2 linked regions of the Thiohalobacter thiocyanaticus genome follow. The protein of the gene in region 1 binds, or shares a complex with, the protein of each later gene. Links are inferred from orthologs where the notes say so. Each region holds a gene or a part of one and is shown in the gene's direction. Other genes may lie near its edges.

What was found. The genes of interacting proteins can lie anywhere in the genome.
Region 2: the proteins of mfd (region 1) and uvrA are in contact, whole or in part, in a crystal structure (PDB 4DFC), measured with the Escherichia coli proteins. The link is inferred for Thiohalobacter thiocyanaticus from one-to-one orthologs.

The regions. Positions count from the first base shown.
Region 1 is NZ_AP018052.1:2,220,725-2,224,788, forward strand. Bases 2-3,996 are described here. They hold mfd (transcription-repair coupling factor), read left to right. Parts: upstream 2-313; coding sequence 314-3,796; downstream 3,797-3,996. Other genes in these bases: cmoB (tRNA 5-methoxyuridine(34)/uridine 5-oxyacetic acid(34) synthase CmoB), read left to right, coding at 2-30; CFK21_RS10335 (CsiV family protein), read left to right, coding at 3,930-3,996. In the rest of the region: more of cmoB, read left to right, coding at 1-1; more of CFK21_RS10335, read left to right, coding at 3,997-4,064. UniProt on the Escherichia coli protein: Couples transcription and DNA repair by recognizing RNA polymerase (RNAP) stalled at DNA lesions. Mediates ATP-dependent release of RNAP and its truncated transcript from the DNA, and recruitment of nucleotide excision repair machinery to the damaged site.
Region 2 is NZ_AP018052.1:2,841,506-2,844,926, forward strand. Bases 70-3,421 are described here. They hold uvrA (excinuclease ABC subunit UvrA), read left to right. Parts: upstream 70-377; coding sequence 378-3,221; downstream 3,222-3,421. Other genes in these bases: CFK21_RS13080 (MFS transporter), read right to left, coding at 70-303. Also shown: more of CFK21_RS13080, read right to left, coding at 1-69. UniProt on the Escherichia coli protein: The UvrABC repair system catalyzes the recognition and processing of DNA lesions. UvrA is an ATPase and a DNA-binding protein. A damage recognition complex composed of 2 UvrA and 2 UvrB subunits scans DNA for abnormalities.

The DNA.
Region 1 (4,064 bases):
CTGCTCGCGCGGCGGCCCGGAGCAGCTTAAGAGCGCCACGGAATACACGGAAGGCACGGAAATATTAAAGAATCAAGAAAACTCTGATTTTTGTCCTTCCCGTCATTCCCGCGAAGGCGGGAATCCATTGACCGCGATGGCTTCTGGATTCCCGCCTTCGCGGGAATGACGGACAATTAGTCAAGTGGAGCCTCTATGAAATTTTTTATTCGTATTTTTCCGTGCTTTCCGTGTATTCCGTGGCGCTCTTGATCTTGATCTTGATCTTCACAACCATGACCCGCGCCCGCGTTTATGGGACAATTCCCCCCGCATGAACCGGAACACCGCCCCGGCGCCGGCGCCGGACAAGCCGTTCGACCCCCGCCATCCGCCCCTGCCGGAGGCTGGCGCGTGCCTGCGCTGGGGCCGGCTGTTCGGCGACAGCCTGGCGCTGGCGCTGGCCGCCGCGGCGCGCGACTACGCCGGCCCGGTGGTCCTGGTCACCCCCGACATGCCGCAGCTGGAGCAACTGCAGGGCCAACTCGGCTGGTTCAGCGGCGGCGACCTGGAACGGCTCAGTTTCCCCGACTGGGAGACCCTGCCCTACGACGCCTTCTCGCCGCACCAGGACATCATCTCCCAGCGTATCGAGACCCTGTACCGGCTGCCGGATTTCCATCAGGGCGTGCTGATCCTGCCGGTCTCCACCCTGATGCAGCGGGTCGCACCGCTGAGCTACATCCAGGGCCGCGGCCTGTCGGTGAAGGTCGGCGAGCGGCTGGACGTGGAGGCCATGCGGGCGCGCTTCGAGCAGGCCGGCTATACCTGTGTCGCCCAGGTCATGGAACACGGCGAGTTCGCGGTGCGCGGCTCGCTGCTGGACATCTACCCCATGGGCAGCGAACTGCCCTACCGTCTGGATCTGTTCGACGACGAGGTCGAGAGCATCCGCACCTTCGATCCCGACAGCCAGCGTTCGATCGAAAAGGTCGAGGCCATCCATCTGCTGCCGGCGCGCGAGTTCCCCTTCGATCCCGATGCCGTCAGCCGTTTCCGCCAGGCCTGGCGGGCCCGGTTCGAGGGCGATCCGCAGCGCAGCGCCGTCTACCGCGACGTCAGCCAGGGCATCAGCCCCAACGGCATCGAGTACTATCTGCCGCTGTTCTTCGAGCAGACCGCCAGCCTGCTGGACTACCTGCCCGCCGACTGCCTGTTCCTGCAGCTGCCCGGCTGCGACGCCGCCGCGCAGGACTTCTGGCAGCAACTCGAGGCCCGGCACGACCAGTACCGGCACGACCTCGAACGCCCGGTGCTGGCGCCGGATCAACTCTACCTGGGACTGGATGAACTGGAGCGGCACCTGGCCGCCAGCCGCCGGGTGGAGATTCTGCGCTTCGACGAAGGTGCCGCGGAAATCGTCAATTTCGCCACCTGCGGCCTGCCCGATGTCTCGCTCAAGCCGCGCGCGACGCAGCCGGCCGAACAACTCATGCAGTTCCTCGATCAGCACCCGGGCCGGGTGCTGATCACCGCCGAGTCCGCCGGCCGCCGCGAGCATCTGCTCGACAGCCTGCGCGACAACGGTCTGCGCCCGACGCCCGTGGAAGGCTGGCAGGCCTTCCTGGACAGTGACGCGCGATTGGCCATCGCCGTGGCGCCGCTGGAGCAGGGCCTGCGGCTGGAGGACGGCACGCTGGCCCTGCTCACCGAGACCCAGCTGCTGGGCCGGCGCGCCAGCCAGATCAGCCGGCGCAAACCGGCGCGCGACCCCGAGGCCATCATCCGCGATCTCACCGATCTCGCCGTCGGCGCGCCGGTGGTGCACGAGGAGCTGGGCGTGGGCCGCTATCTCGGCCTGCAGAAGCTCACCGCCGGCGGCCTGGAGAACGAGTTCCTCACCCTGGAGTACGCCGGTGGCGACAAGCTGTATGTGCCGGTCAACTCGCTGCACCTGATCAGCCGCTACACCGGCAGTTCGCCCGAGACCGCGCCGCTGCACAAGCTGGGCACCGATCACTGGGCCAAAGCCAAACGCAAGGCCGCCGAGAAGGCGCGCGACGTGGCCGCCGAACTGCTCGACATCTATGCCCGCCGTGCCGCCCGCCAGGGCCACAGCTTCGACATCCACAGCGACGAGTACCGCCAGTTCGCCGCCGCCTTCCCGTTCGAGGAGACCCCGGACCAGGAGCAGGCCATCGAAGCGGTGCTGGCCGACATGGCCGCCCCGCAGCCGATGGACCGGGTGGTGTGCGGCGACGTCGGCTTCGGCAAGACCGAGGTCGCCATGCGCGCGGCCTTCGTCGCCGCCACCAGCGGCCAGCAGGTCGCCCTGCTGGTGCCCACCACCCTGCTCGCGCAGCAGCACTACGAGAACTTCCGCGACCGTATGGCCGACTGGCCCATCCGCATCGAGGCGTTGTCGCGCTTCCGCTCCGGCAAGCAGCAGGAGACGATCCTGCAGCAACTCAGTGACGGCAAGGTCGACATCGTCATCGGCACCCACAAGCTGCTGCAGGAGAATGTGAAGTTCAAGCAGCTCGGGCTGGTCATCGTGGACGAGGAGCACCGCTTCGGCGTGCGCCAGAAGGAACGCCTCAAGGCCCTGCGCGCCGAGGTGGACATGCTCACGCTGACCGCCACGCCGATCCCGCGTACGCTGAACATGTCCCTGTCGGGACTGCGCGACCTGTCCATCATCGCCACCCCGCCGGCCCAGCGCCTGGCGGTGAAGACCTTCGTCGGCGAGTGGAACGACCAGACCATTCGCGAGGCCTGCCTGCGCGAGATCAAACGCGGCGGCCAGGTCTATTTTCTGCACAACCAGGTGGAGACCATCGACAAGGTCGCCCGCGAACTGGCCGAACTGGTGCCCGAGGCCGGCATCGCCATCGGCCACGGCCAGATGCGCGAGCGCGAACTGGAACAGGTGATGCTGGACTTCTACCACCGGCGCTTCAACCTGCTGGTATGCACCACCATCATCGAGAGCGGCATCGACGTCCCCACCGCCAACACCATCATCATCAACCGCGCCGACAAGCTGGGCCTGGCCCAGCTGCACCAGCTGCGCGGCCGCGTCGGCCGCTCGCACCACCGCGCCTATGCCTACCTGGTCACGCCGCCGGCGCGCGCCATGACCGCCGACGCGGTCAAGCGCCTGGAGGCCATCGCCTCACTGGAGGAACTGGGCGCGGGCTTCTCGCTCTCCACCCACGACCTGGAGATCCGCGGCGCCGGCGAACTGCTGGGCGACGAGCAGAGCGGCCAGATCCAGGAGATCGGTTTCAGCCTCTACACCGAGTTGCTGGAACGCGCCGTGGCAAGCCTCAAGGCCGGCAAGGAACCGCAGCTGGAACGGCCGCTGGAACATGGCGCCGAGATCGACCTGCGCATCCCCGCCCTGATCCCGGACGACTATGTACCGGACGTGCACGGCCGCCTGATCCTGTACAAGCGCATCGCCAACTGCCGTAGCGAGGACGAACTGCGCGAACTGCAGGTGGAGCTGATCGACCGCTTCGGGCTGCTGCCGCCGCAGGTGAAGAACCTGTTCGCCATCACCCGGCTCAAGCTCAGGGCGCTGCCGCTGGGCATCCGCAAGATCGACGCCGGCGAGACCGCCGGCCGCTTCGAATTCACCGAACAGCCGCAGGTCGATGCCGCCCGCATCGTGCAGCTGGTGCAGACCGCACCGGCGAACTACCGTCTGGACGGGGTGGAGAAGCTGCGCTTCACCCTGGACATGCCGGACGCCGAGACCCGGCTGGAGACCGTGGCCCGGCTGCTGAACGAGATCAGCCCCGAGGCCGCCTGAAAAAGGCCAACTGAATCCTGATAGTCCCGTCATTGCGAGCGAAGCGCGGCAATCTCGTAACACACCTGAAAACAGTTGAGGATTGCCGCGGCGCTCCGCGCCTCGCAATGACGATTAAACCAGAGGCTTATTTATGTTACTGCGTCGCCTGTTCCTGGCCACCCTTGCCCTGCTGATGAGCGCCGCTGTGCCGGCCGCTGACCAGTACGACGTGGAAATCATCGTCTACGCCAGCCTGGACCCGGACACCGGCGAGGAATACTGGCCG
Region 2 (3,421 bases), 620 kb from region 1 along the record:
CGCGGCCACCAGGCTGCCCAGGGCGAACAGCAGCAGTCCGATGGCGATGATGCGCTTGCGCCCGAAGCGGTCGGACAGCAGCCCGAAGGGGATCTGCAGCAGGGCCTGGGTGAAGCCGTAGGCGCCGATGGCCAGGCCGATCAGCCCCGGGGTGGCGCCGGTGTAGTCGTCGGCATAGAGGGCGAACACCGGCAGGATCATGAACAGCCCCAGCATGCGCATGGCGAAGATGCCCGCCAGCGAGACCGCCGCGCGACGCTCGCCGCGGGTCATGTTCGCATGCTGCTCGGGGCCGTCTGCCACGCGCCGAATCACCTTTTGCCGAGGACCGGGGAAGCGACGTATAGTAACAGGTTCGATTTACGGCGGAAAACGGCATGGACACCATTCGGATACGCGGCGCCCGCACCCACAACCTGGCCAACATCGACCTGGAGTTGCCCCGCGACCGCCTGATCGTCATCACCGGCCTGTCCGGCTCGGGCAAGTCCTCACTGGCCTTCGACACCATCTACGCCGAGGGCCAGCGCCGCTATGTGGAATCGCTGTCGGCCTACGCCCGCCAGTTCCTGTCGATGATGGAAAAGCCCGACATCGACCACATCGAGGGACTGTCGCCGGCCATCTCCATCGAGCAGAAGACCACCTCGCACAATCCGCGCTCCACCGTGGGCACCATTACCGAGATCTATGACTACCTGCGGCTGCTGTACGCACGCGTGGGCGTGCCCGAGTGCCCCGAGCACCGCATCGCACTGGATGCCCAGACCGTGAGCCAGATGGTGGACCAGGTCATGGCCCTGCCCGAGGGCACCCGGCTGATGCTGCTCGCGCCGGTGGTGCAGGCGCGCAAGGGCGAGCATGTGCATATACTGGAAGGCCTGCGCGCCCAGGGTTTCATCCGCGCCCGCATCGACGGTGAAATCGTCGAACTGGACCAGCTCCCGACGCTCGACCTCAAGCGCCAGCACACCATCGAAGCCGTGGTCGACCGGCTCAAGGTGCGCGCGGACATCCAGATACGCCTGGCCGAATCCTTCGAAACCGCGCTGCGGCTGTCCGACGGCCAGGTGCGGGTCGCCTTCATGGACGACCCGCAGCGCGAACCGCTGCTGTTCTCGGCCCGCTTCGCCTGTCCGCTGTGCGGCTACTCCATCACCGAGCTGGAACCGCGGCTGTTCTCCTTCAACAACCCGGCCGGCGCCTGCCCGGCCTGCGACGGCCTGGGTGTGAAGCAGTTCTTCGATCCCGAACGCATCGTGGCCCATCCGCATCTGAGTCTGGCCGGCGGCGCGGTGCGCGGCTGGGACCGGCGCAATGCCTATTACTTCCAGCTCATCAGTTCGCTGGCCGATCACTACGGCTTCGACATCGACACCCCGTTCGAGGAACTGCCGGAGGCGACGCGCGCGGTGATCCTTCACGGCTCGGGGGATGAAGAGATCGACTTCGAGTACCTGTCCGAGCGCAAGGGCTTCACCGTCCGCCGGCACACCTTCGAGGGCATCATCCCCAACATGGACCGGCGCTACCGCGAGACCGAATCCAACATCGTGCGCGAGGAACTGGCCCGGTATCTGAGCACCCGCGCCTGCCCCGAGTGCGGCGGCACTCGCCTGAACCGCGCGGCCCGGCACGTGTTCATCGAAGGCCGCACCCTGCCCGAACTGACCGCGCTTCCGGTCGTACGGGCGCTGGAATTCTTCGGCACGCTCACGCTTGAAGGTCGTCGCGGCAGGATCGCGGTCAAGATCCTCAAGGAGATCAACCAACGCCTGAGTTTCCTGGTCAATGTCGGCCTGGACTACCTGTCGCTGGAACGCAGCGCCGACACCCTCTCCGGCGGCGAAGCCCAGCGCATCCGCCTGGCCAGTCAGATCGGCGCCGGCCTGGTGGGGGTGATGTACATCCTGGATGAACCCTCCATCGGCCTGCACCAGCGCGACAACCAGCGGCTGCTCAACACGCTCGACTACCTGCGTGATCTGGGCAATACCGTCATCGTGGTCGAGCACGACGAGGAGGCCATCATGAGCGCCGATCATGTGCTCGACATGGGCCCGGGCGCCGGCATCCACGGCGGCCATATCGTCGCCCAGGGCACACCGGCCGATATCATGGCCAACCCCGACTCGCTCACCGGTCAGTATCTCTCGGGCACGCGTCGGATCGCAGTCCCCAAGCAGCGCACCCCGGTGAACGAACTGCGCATGCTGCGGGTGCTGGGTGCGACCGGCAACAACCTCAAGGGCGTGGACATCGACATCCCGGTGGGGCTGATGACCTGCATCACCGGCGTGTCCGGCTCCGGCAAGTCGACGCTCATCAACGATACCCTCTATCCCTTCGCCGCGCGCGAGCTGAACAAGGCCGCCACCAGTCCGGCACCGCACCGCGCCATCGAGGGCCTGGAGCACTTCGACAAGGTGGTCGACATCGACCAGAGTCCGATCGGCCGCACGCCCCGCTCCAACCCGGCCACCTACACCGGCCTGTTCACGCCCATCCGCGAACTGTTCGCCGGCACCCAGGAGGCACGCTCGCGCGGCTACAAGAGCGGCCGCTTCAGCTTCAACGTCAAGGGCGGGCGCTGCGAGGCCTGCCAGGGCGACGGCGTGATCAAGGTGGAAATGCACTTCCTGCCCGACATTTATGTGCCCTGCGACGTCTGTCACGGCAAGCGCTACAACCGCGAGACCCTGGAGATCCGCTACAAGGGCAGGACCATCCACGAGGTACTGGAGTTGACGGTGGAGGATGCCCTGTCCTTCTTCAGCGCGGTACCGGCGCTCAAGCGCAAGCTGCAGACCCTGATGGATGTCGGACTGTCGTACATCAGGCTGGGCCAGAACGCCACCACCCTGTCCGGCGGCGAGGCGCAGCGGGTGAAGCTGGCGCGTGAGCTGTCCAAGCGGGACACCGGCAAGACCCTCTACATCCTGGACGAGCCCACCACCGGCCTGCACTTCTATGACATCGAACAGCTGCTGGTCGTGCTGCACCGACTGCGCGATCACGGCAATACCGTGATCGTGATCGAGCACAATCTGGACGTGATCAAGACCGCCGACTGGGTCATCGACCTGGGGCCGGAGGGCGGCGACAAGGGCGGCGAACTGATCGTGGAGGGTACACCGGAGACGGTGGCGGCCCATGCGGATTCACATACGGGGCGGTTCCTGCGGCCGCTGCTGGAGGCGGGGTCTTCTGAACATGCGTGACGGAAACGCAGAGGACGCAAAGGCGCAGAGACGCAGAGTGTATTAATGATTAGTTCGTTGTGATTGTTTCGTTTGGTGGGACCATTCCCAGGTAGGGCGGAATCCAGATACCGTCGTGGTTATGGATTCCGGCCTGCGCCGGGATGACGGGAAGGCCTGCCTGAGATTTACATAATCCCGACAAGATATTCGACTTTGCG